DNA from 2 places in the Cupriavidus sp. 86D6 genome. Region 1 is predicted to be linked to the other one. Evidence: predicted binding sites of a transcription regulator. Region 1 holds the regulator's gene; the other holds the start of a gene.
What was found. Region 1 encodes NrdR, which represses ribonucleotide reductase genes. Its sites were predicted from a motif close to CACNANATNTNGTG; they were not measured.
Positions count from the first base shown of each region.

Region 2: AC3G88_RS00355 (ribonucleoside-diphosphate reductase subunit alpha) is a predicted target of NrdR. The motif match lies at 3,573-3,586, and genes of this name have one in related genera.

Region 1 covers NZ_JBYPSB010000001.1:434,083-439,466, forward strand. The annotation lists gene AC3G88_RS01980 (PilW family protein) at 1-601, opposite strand, end outside; gene pilV (type IV pilus modification protein PilV) at 598-1,152, opposite strand; gene AC3G88_RS01990 (GspH/FimT family pseudopilin) at 1,157-1,801, opposite strand; gene nrdR (transcriptional regulator NrdR) at 2,017-2,484, opposite strand; gene glyA (serine hydroxymethyltransferase) at 2,658-3,905, opposite strand; ZMP/ZTP riboswitch at 4,086-4,189, opposite strand; gene ybgC (tol-pal system-associated acyl-CoA thioesterase) at 4,358-4,762, shown strand; gene tolQ (protein TolQ) at 4,759-5,384, shown strand, end outside.
Region 2 covers NZ_JBYPSB010000001.1:76,606-81,989, reverse strand. The annotation lists gene AC3G88_RS00360 (ribonucleotide-diphosphate reductase subunit beta) at 1-243, opposite strand, end outside; gene AC3G88_RS00355 (ribonucleoside-diphosphate reductase subunit alpha) at 381-3,329, opposite strand; gene ampD (1,6-anhydro-N-acetylmuramyl-L-alanine amidase AmpD) at 4,033-4,644, opposite strand; gene AC3G88_RS00345 (sigma-54-dependent transcriptional regulator) at 4,637-5,384, opposite strand, start outside.

The sequences.
Region 1 (5,384 bases):
GCACAAAGCGGTTCACCACCATGTCGTTGTCGGTGTCCTCGCCCAGCAGGATCTGGAGCGCCTCGACATTGCGGAAGAGAGGCGTGGGGGTGCCATTTACCTCGCACTGCAGCCATGGAACACCGTCCGCGTCCTTGACGATCGAATAGATCTCGGTGGTCTGCACGTTGCCGTTCACGTCGTTGCCGCTGCAATCGACCGAACTGCCGTCAGCCTTCGGAAATGTCGGGCTGCCCGGTGCGGCGAACGGATCACCGCCGGCCATCGATGAGCCGTAGTAGCGCAGCGTCAGCGTGTCGCTGGTGTTCGCGCCACCGTCATTCGTGGCTTCCAGCGTGGGGGACACGAAGTCGTTATTCGTGTACAGGAAATCGGAGTAGCCGATCTGCCGCGCCTGGCGCTGCAGCAGCTGGGCAATGGCGCGGGCGTTTTCCTGGATCTCGCCCACATCTCCCTGCGTGCTGTTGGTGCGGCGCTGCGAAATATAGAGCGAGCTGGCTGCGAGGATCAGCAGCATGCTGATCACCATGCCGACCATCAACTCGACCAGCGTAAAGCCGCTGGCCGCGCGGCGGCGGAACTGACGGTTTGGCGTAGTCATGGGATGAGCGCGGTCGAGAAATGCTGAGGGGTACCGCCGTTGTCTTCGCTCCAGAAAATCTTGATGACATACGGCGCATTGGCGTCCTTGTCGCAGCCGTTCTTGTCTTCGGCTGACCCGGAGCCGTCGTTGGGCGTGCTGTCCGTGCAGACGATGCCGTCGCCACCGGGCATGCTTTCCCGGACGTCCGCGAGCCATGTGGCATAGGCCGTGATAGCCATCTCGTCCGGTGTGCAGCCTGCCGCGGTATAGCACTTGGCCACCGCATCGGATGACTTGGGGACGTTGAACGTGCCGTTCGTCACGGCGGTGCTGTTGCTGCGAATCTGGTCCGCCAGGTTGTAGGCCATCAGCGCGGCATAGTTGCGCATCGCGGCCGTGCGCGAGTCCACCAGCGTCTGCAATTGCAGGTTGGCCAGCGCCAGCATGCCGATCGACAGGACGATCAGCGTGACCAGCGCCTCGATCAACGAAAAGCCGCGCGCCGGGTTCCGCGCACGCGACAGCCGGCATCGATCCGCCATCGGGATCGGGGAGGAGTAGGGCGTCATGGCGTCAGGGACACGTCGACTGCAGCTGGGTGGAGGGCCGGCCGCTGCCGGTCATTGAAACCGTCTGGCCGGCTTCCGTGGCATTGCGCTCGCAGAATTTCCAGCTTGCGGTGGGCGTGCTGGAACTGCCCGTGGATCGCATGCGTACGCGATCCGGCGTGGCGCCGAGGTTGGCGGCGGTGACTTCCGTGGTGGCTTGCAGCGGATCGCTGTGCCGCACCAGTTCTTCGGTGTTGGCGTAGACGCCGTCGTTGTCCGCATCGACAAATATGATGCGGGGCAGGGTCCAGTCGTCGGAGCAGGTATTGCCGGCGCCGAGCGGGCAGACCGTCACCGTGGTGTTGCGGCGCGCGGCCTCGCTGCGGGCGAGTTCGAGGTCCGCGAACAGGCGCGTGGCATCGGCCGACAGCCGGCTGTTATGCAGGAATGACTTGAAGTTCGGTGCGGCTGCGGCGGCCAGCACGGCCAGTACCGCAATGGTCACCATCAGTTCGATCAGCGTGACCCCTCGCGCGCGCCGACGGTATCGTTGACCTGCGCGCGCGTGTACCGCCCCTGACGCCACTGCAGCCACGCCGGCATTGACCCCAGGCTTAGGCAGCAAAGACGTCAGCAAGCCCGCTGCCTTCCGGCAGAAAGACTGACCCATTTGTGACTCCCGTCCAAAAAAACGACAGTTCTTTTTTTGTTCTTTGCGCGGCGCGCTGGAATGCTGTTGCGTCCGGGCCTCTGATGGGTCCGGTTCCGCGTGTGGCGACGCTGCTGTGTCGCAGCGATTTTTATGCGATGAAAACGCGCGTTCGTCCGCCTGCCTCCTACCCGAAGGAGGTCAGTGCAGATTAGACATCTTTTTTGGCGAAGTGGCTACCCCTTTCGTGGGGTAGGGGTCGAAAATTCGTCGAGTACGTCGCGGAATTCAGACACATCCTCGAAGCTTCGGTAGACCGAAGCAAAGCGGATATAGGCGATCTTGTCGAGCTTGCGCAGTTCGCGCATGACCAGTTCGCCCACCTGGCTGCTCGGGATTTCCTTTTCGCCCAGCGCCAGCAGCTTTTCCTCGATGCGCAGGATGGCTTCGTCGATGGCTTCGGCCGAAACCGGCCGCTTGCGCAGGGCCAGCCGCATCGAATCCTTGAGCTTGGCCCGGGAATAGTCCACGCGCGAGCCGTTCTTCTTCACGATGGCCGGGAAGAACAGCTCGATGCGCTCGTAGGTGGTGAAACGGCGGTCGCAGGCTTCGCAGCGCCGGCGCCGGCGCACGGCTTCGCCGTCCTCGGAGACGCGACTGTCAAGGACCTGGGTATTGGAATGACCGCAGAAGGGGCATTTCATGCCTGACCACCTGAAGAAATATGCCAGCCCGCATTTTGCATCTTTGAGTTCTGCTGCGGGGTTGCGGCGGGTCAACCGGCGCCGCCGACCCGGGGGAGGGCGGCGCCGTTGGTGCGTACTAACTATAGATACGCTTCAGATCGCCCGGGGGGCGATCCATGCCAGCGGTCCGATCAGCCGTAGACCGGGAAGCGGCGTGTCAGTGCGGACACCTGCTCGCGAACCTTGGCGATGTTGGCTTCGTCGTGCGGGTTGTCCAGCACGTCGGCGATCAGGTTGGCCACCTGACGGGCTTCTTCTTCCTTGAAGCCGCGCGTGGTCATGGCCGGCGAGCCCAGGCGGATGCCCGAGGTCACGAACGGCTTTTCCGGATCGTTCGGGATGGCGTTCTTGTTCACCGTGATATGCGCGTCGCCCAGAATCTTCTCGGCTTCCTTGCCGGTGATCTGCTTGGCACGCAGGTCCACCAGCATCACGTGGCTTTCGGTCTTGCCCGACACGATGCGCAGGCCGCGCGCGATCAGGGTCTCGGCCAGCACGGCGGCGTTCTTCACCACTTGCTGCTGGTATTCCTGGAATGCCGGCTGCAAGGCTTCCTTGAACGCCACGGCCTTGCCGGCGATCACGTGCATCAGCGGGCCGCCCTGGATACCCGGGAAGATGGCCGAGTTGATGGCCTTTTCGTGCTCGGCCTTCATCAGGATCACGCCACCGCGCGGGCCGCGCAGGCTCTTGTGGGTGGTGGTGGTGACGAAGTCGGCGTGCGGCACCGGGTTCGGGTACACACCGGCGGCGATCAGGCCGGCGTAGTGCGCCATGTCGACCATGAAGTAGGCGCCCACTGCCTTGGCAACCTTGGCGATGCGTTCGAAATCGATGCGCAGCGAGAATGCCGAAGCGCCGGCGATGATCATCTTCGGCTTGGTTTCGTGCGCCTGCTTCTCCAGCGCGTCGTAGTCGATGTCTTCCTGGGCGTTCAGGCCGTAGCTCACGACATTGAACCACTTGCCGCTCATGTTCAGCGCCATGCCGTGGGTCAGGTGGCCGCCTTCGGCCAGGCTCATGCCCATGATGGTGTCGCCCGGCTTGAGCATGGCGAAGAACACGCCCTGGTTGGCCTGCGAGCCCGAGTTCGGCTGCACGTTGGCGGCGTCGGCGCCAAACAGCTGCTTCACGCGGTCGATGGCCAGCTGTTCCACGACGTCGACATACTCGCAGCCGCCGTAGTACCGCTTGCCGGGATAGCCCTCGGCATACTTGTTGGTCAGTTGCGAACCCTGGGCGGCCATCACGGCCGGCGAGGTGTAGTTTTCGGAGGCGATCAGCTCGATATGATCTTCCTGACGCTGGTTCTCCTTCTGGATAGCGGCGAAGACTTCGGGGTCGATCTGTTCGATCGTGAAACGGCTGCGTTCAAACATGGCGTCACTCGTCTGTAAAAAGGAAAGCGGACGGCAAAAACGATAGGAGCATCGGTTGCAGGTCGGCGCAATCGTATTAAAGCGGGAATTACTTCGCGGATAGGGCGCGCGGGAAGGCACTGGCGTCCAGCACCGGGCGCCGCTATGCGGCTGACCGGTACAGGGCGCACCCTGCTTCCCATTCGCTGCCCAGGCGAGCGGCAGGCGCATTTTTACTTCACGCCCAATGAACTTGCGCTTCCTCGTGGTAGTACCCACTGACTTCGCCAGTCGCGCAAGGTGGAATGGTTGCGGCAGAGTTTATGCGAACGCGCCGCGGGCCGCAACCCGGCAGCGGCCGGCGCCGGAGCGCGCGCCGCCTGCGCCGTCAAGGCCTTGTGGCGTATGGCTCGCAACTTGCTGTTGCAAAGTCGCCTACGGGTTAACCAGTGCGCTCCGTTACAATGCGGCCCATGCCAAATTTCGTGTGGCCGCTGCGCGTGTATTGGGAAGACACCGACGCAGGCGGCGTGGTGTTTTACGCCAACTACCTCAAGTTTTTCGAACGGGCGCGGACCGAATGGCTGCGCTCGCTCGGCATTGAGCAGCAGACCCTTGCCGATACCTCCGGCGTGGTCTTCGTCGTACGCAGCACCGCTGTGGAATACAATGCGCCCGCCCGGCTGGATGACCAGCTGGAAATCCGTACGCATATCGAACGGGTTGGGCCGGCATCGGTCCAATTCGCCCAGGAAGCGTGGCGCGGGGACTTGCTGCTGGCCAGCGGCAAAATCCGCGTGGGATGTGTCGACAAAGGCACTTTCCGTCCGGCCCCGATTCCTGCCCCTGTTCTCGCTACTATTAAAAACGCTCGATGAATCCGGTGACCGTCACACAAGACCTGTCGATCATTTCGCTGGTCCTTCACGCCAGCCTGCTGGCACAGGCCGTCATGGCGCTGCTGCTGGTGATGTCCCTGTTCTCGTGGACCTACATCTTCCGCAAGCACCTGGCGCTGCGCTCGGCGCGCACCCAGACCGAAGGCTTCGAGCGCGACTTCTGGGCCGGCGGCGACCTGCAGGCGCTCTATAACAGCGCCGTGAACAACCGCCACAACACCGGCGCGCTGGAACGCATCTTCGAATCGGGCATGGGCGAATTCCTCAAGGCCCGCGAACGCAGCAACGACGCCGGCGCCCTGCTGGACGCCGCCCGCCGCGCCATGCGCGCCGCCTATCAGCGCGAGATGGATGTGCTGGAATCGCACCTGCCGTTCCTGGCGTCGGTGGGTTCGGTGAGCCCGTACATCGGCCTGTTCGGTACGGTGTGGGGGATCATGAACGCATTCCGCGGCCTGTCGAATGTGCAGCAGGCAACGCTTGCGTCGGTGGCGCCCGGTATCGCCGAGGCGCTGGTCGCCACCGCGATTGGCCTGTTCGCCGCCATCCCGGCCGTGATTGCCTACAACCGCTACGCCACGGAGATCGATCGCCTGGCCAT
Region 2 (5,384 bases), 360 kb from region 1:
GAACGGCACCAGCTGGTTCACGTCCGTGGCGCCGTTGATCACGCGCTTGTCGGCGGCGTTCACGCGGCGCGTGCTCTGGGCGGCGGCGGCGTTCGGGTTGTTGCCGAGGATGCCCGTCGGCGCGGTGGCGGCCGGCGGCAGCACGCCTTGCTGGTCGGGCGTGGCGGACGGCGCGGCGGGTTGCAGGGCAGGCTGCGGCGCAGCTTGCGGCGTGGCTTGAACGTCGTCGTCCCAGCTCAGCATGTTGTGTTCTCCGATGATTCGATTAGGGGCGGCTGGTGGCCAGCATCACGCATCCGGGTCAGGATGCGCCGGCCCTCTCCCCCGGCCCCTCTCCCGCATGCGGGAGAGGGGTGAAAACCGAGGGGGTTGGTATGACGTTACTGGCAGGCTTCGCACTCTTCGAAGCCGGGGTCGCCCGGACGCATCGGGCAGACCGCGCCTTCGGCTTCCGGCATGGCCGGGGCCGCGGCGGCGGCCGCGTCGATGGCCGACTGGCCGTCCGCGCCCGACGACACCGCGTTCAGCGAACCGCGCGTCACGGTGGACTTCTCCACGTGCGTGGCGGCCATCGTGCGCAGGTAGTACGTGGTCTTCAGGCCACGCAGCCAGGCCAGCTTGTACGTGTCGTCCAGCTTCTTGCCCGATGCGCCGGCCATGTAGATGTTCAGCGACTGGGCCTGGTCGATCCACTTCTGGCGGCGGCTTGCGGCCTCCACCAGCCAGGTCGGCTCCACTTCGAAGGCCGTGGCGTAGATGTCGCGCAGGTCTTGCGGGATGCGGTCGATGCGGGCCAGCGAACCGTCGAAGTACTTCAGGTCGGCAACCATCACTTCGTCCCACAGGCCGCGGTCCTTCAGGTCGCGCACCAGGTAGTCGTTCACCACCGTGAATTCGCCCGACAGGTTCGACTTCACGTACAGGTTCTGGAACGTCGGCTCGGTGCAGGCGGACACGCCGATGATGTTCGAAATGGTCGCGGTCGGGGCGATCGCGATGCAGTTCGAATTGCGCATGCCGTGCTGCTTGATGCGGGCGCGCAGGCTGTCCCAGTCCATCGTCGACGACAGGTCCACGTCCAGGTAGCCGCCACGCTCTTCGGCCAGCAGCTTCAGCGAGTCCTGCGGCAGGATGCCACGGTCCCACAGCGAACCTTCATAGGTGCTGTAGCGGCCGCGCTCTTCGGCCAGCTCGGTCGAAGCCTGGTAGGCGTAGTAGCAGACCGCTTCCATCGACGTATCGGCGAACTTCACCGCGGCGTCGCTGGCGTACGGCGTGCGCAGCACGTGCAGGCAGTCCTGGAAGCCCATGATGCCCATGCCCACCGGACGGTGGCGCAGGTTCGAATTGCGCGCCTTCTCCACCGCGTAGTAGTTGATGTCGACCACGTTGTCGAGCATGCGCATCGCGGTGCGGATCGTCTTCTGCAGCTTGGCGTGGTCCAGCACGTGCGTGCCGTCGGCCTGCTGCTTCAGGTGGGCCACCAGGTTCACCGAACCCAGGTTGCACACGGCGATTTCGCTTTCGTTCGTGTTCAGCGTGATTTCCGTGCACAGGTTCGAGCTATGCACCACACCCACGTGCTGCTGCGGGCTGCGGATGTTGCACGGGTCCTTGAACGTGATCCACGGATGGCCGGTCTCGAACAGCATGCCCAGCATCTTCCGCCACAGCTGCATGGCCGGCACTTTCTTGAACAGCTTCAGTTCGCCGTTGGCAGCCTTGGCTTCGTAGCCCAGGTAAGCCTGCTCGAAGGCCTTGCCGACCTTGTCGTGCAGGTCCGGGCAGGTGGCCGGCGAGAACAGCGTCCATTCGCCGTTTTCCATCACGCGCTTCATGAACAGGTCCGGAATCCAGTTGGCCGTGTTCATGTCGTGCGTGCGGCGGCGGTCGTCGCCGGTGTTCTTGCGCAGTTCCAGGAATTCCTCGATGTCCAGGTGCCACGTTTCCAGGTAGGCGCAGACCGCGCCCTTGCGCTTGCCGCCCTGGTTCACGGCCACGGCCGTGTCGTTGACCACCTTCAGGAACGGCACCACGCCCTGCGACTTGCCGTTGGTGCCCTTGATGTGCGAGCCCAGCGCGCGCACGTTGGTCCAGTCGTTGCCCAGGCCGCCGGCGAACTTCGACAGCAGCGCGTTTTCCTTCAGGGCTTCGTAGATGCCTTCCAGGTCGTCCGACACCGTGGTCAGGTAGCACGACGACAGCTGCGAGCGGCGCGTGCCCGAGTTGAACAGCGTGGGCGTGGACGACATGAAGTCGAACGACGACAGCAGCTGGTAGAACTCGATGGCGCGGGCTTCGCGATCCTTTTCTTCCAGCGCCAGGCCCATGGCCACGCGCATGAAGAATGCCTGCGGCATTTCGATGCGCACTTCATCCACGTGCAGGAAGTAGCGGTCGTACAGCGTCTGCAGGCCCAGGTAGTTGAACTGGAAGTCGCGCGAGGCGTCCAGCGCGGCACCCAGCCGGGCCAGGTCGTACGTGGCCAGCTTTTCGTCGAGCAGTTCAGCTTCGATGCCGCGGGCGATGAACTTCGGGAAGTACTCGGCGTACTTCGTCGACATTTCGGCCTGGGTCACTTCGGCGCCCAGGATTTCCTTGCGGATCGTGTGCAGCAGGATGCGGGCGGTCACCTGGCTGTAGGCCGGGTCCTTCTCGATCAGCGTACGCGCGGCCAGGATGGCCGAGTCGTAGACCTGCGTCATCGGCACGCCGTCGTACAGGTTCTTGAGCGTTTCCTTCAGGATCGGCTCGGCGCTGACGGCATTGCCCAGGCCGCTGCAGGCGTTGTCGATCAGCGCGTGCAGCGCCGCCAGGTCCAGCGGACGCGTGACGCCGTTGTCCGTCACGTTGAACGACGCACCCGATTCCTGCACGCGGGCCACGGCCTGTGCGTTGGCCTGGGCGCGCTCCTGCGTGCGCTTTTCGCGGTACAGCACATAGGCACGGGCCACCTCATGCTCGCCCGAGCGCATCAGCGCCAGTTCCACGTGGTCCTGCACGTCCTCGATATGGAAGGTGCCGCCATTCGGGCGGCTGCGCACCAGCGCGCGCACCACGGACTGCGTCAGTTGTTCCACCAGCTCGCGCACGCGGGCCGATGCCGCGCCCTGGCCACCGTTGACGGCCAGGAAGGCCTTGGTCACGGCCACGGCAATCTTGTTCGGCTCGAACGCCACCACTGCGCCGTTGCGGCGGATCAGCTTGTAATCCTGGTACGACACACCTGCAGCGGCAGGGCTCTGCTGCGAGCTACCGGCTGCTGCGCCACCGATGCCGGTTGCGCCAGTCACGCCGGTGGTTTGTTGTTCGTTTTGGGCCGTTTGCATGAGGTAACTCCGGTATTAACCCTGAAATGAATACTTCTGTTCTTGTACTGAGACGACAAAGTCCCTAGCAAAATGCGCTATATAAGTCACTTGATTCAGGCGATGCCAGATGCGAACCAAACTGCTTGTGCGGACACTTTGCTAGGGACTTTCGGTACTGCTCCGGCCCGCCAATCCCTGTGCAGTGAATCTCGCATCTTGCTGCGACGATTGCTGCACCTGCGGCCGGTTCCCCGGTAGCACCACTAGATGTTGTGGTGCCGTTCGAAACTGGGCCTAAGTATAGTGAAAAGAGGCCACATGACCAGTCTTGACAAGTGCGGTCTGGGGTCTTGGCCGCCCGGTGCGGCGGCGCCACATTCCCGCAAAGCGCGCTGCCTCAAGGCTTGGCGGCGTCACGTTCGGTGGCGCACAAAATCCTGAAAATTTTTTAATGGGAATGGATCACCGATAGGTGACCCAGGATGGGGCGCGCCCGCGACCGCCGGGGGCGCGATTGTAGCCGCCCTTGCGCCGAAATGAAGCGGCGTACACGCAACTGCACAGGGAATTTTCATCGCGATGACACCCTACGGTGCGTGAGGTTTTGCCGGCGCCACATTCCCCGTTTTGATGCCACGGGGCGTTTGCGGCGTTTGTGCAACACAGTGAATATCCCTACACAGATTCGCCCGGCCGTGCCGATACGGCCGACCCCATCGATCTATCGATCCCCCGATTGCGGGCGATAGGGCAGCAGCGCGGCAGGCAGGCCCGCCAGCCTGACGAAGCGGTCCCAGTCGAAATGCGGCCCCGGATCGGTCTTGCGCCCAGGGGCAATGTCGCTGTGCCCCGCCACGCCCTGGATCGCGTACGCGGCACGCAGCCCGGCCACCAGCGCGGCGGCGGTGTCGTACTGGACCAGCGTGAACGGCTGGTCGTCGGCGCCCTCGATCTCGATGCCGATCGAGAAGTCGTTGCAGCGTGGCCGTCCGCAGTATTCGGATTGCCCCGCATGCCACGCGCGCTGCGTGCAGGCCACGAACTGCACCAGTTCGCCGTCACGGGCGATCAGGAAGTGGGCCGACACACGCACATCGCGGATGGTCTCGAAGAACGGATGGCGCGACGCATCGAGCCGGTTCTGGAAGAACGCCTCGATGTCACCGGTGCCGAACTGGCCGGGCGGCAGGCTGATGTTGTGGATGACCACCACGTCCAGCGGCACGCCGTCGGGCCGGGCGTCGAAATTCGGCGACGGCACGCGGCGGGCGGCGGGCACCCAGCCTTGCGCGTCGGGCCTGAAGTCGCGGGCGCCGGCAGCCGCGTCAGACATCGCGTCCCTCGCCCTCGGCCAGCGGTTCGCCATCGTCAGCGGGGTCGCGGCCATCCCGGCCATCGCGCTCGTCGCGAATGCCCAGTTGCTGGATGCGGTAGCGCAACTGGCGGAAGTTCAGGCCCAGCAGCGGCGCGGCAGCCGTGCGGTTGAAGCCGGTCTGGCGCAGCGCTCGCAAGATCAGCGCGCGCTCCACGGCTTCGAGCCGCGCGGGCAGGTCGATCGGGAATTCGATGTCGGCCAGCGCCGCGCCCAGCGGGTCGGTCGCCGCACCGTCGCCGCCCTGCCCGGCTTCGCCAGCATCCACGCCGGGTTCGGGCGCCCGTTCGGAAAGACCGCCCATCGATGGCGCTGCGCCGGTGGCCGGCCAGGTCGTCGAACTGCCCCAGGCGTGATAGCCGGCCGGCGCCGGCGCGGGCGCGACGGCAGGCATCGGCGGCATGCCCGCCTGCAACAGGCTGGCGCGCTCCATGCCAGCGTCGAGCGGCCCCAGATCGGCCACGGCGATCTCGTCGGTCTCCGCAAACGCGTAGGCGCGCTCCAGCAGGTTTTCCAGTTCCCGCACGTTGCCCGGGAACGGATACGCCGCCAGGCGCTCCAGCGCGGCGCGCGACAGCCGCTTGGGATGGGCGTCGCCATAACGCGTGGCCAGGTGCTCCAGGATGGCATGCGCCAGCACGGGCACGTCCTCGCTGCGCTCGCGCAGCGTCGGCATGCGCAGTTCCAGCACGTTGAGCCGG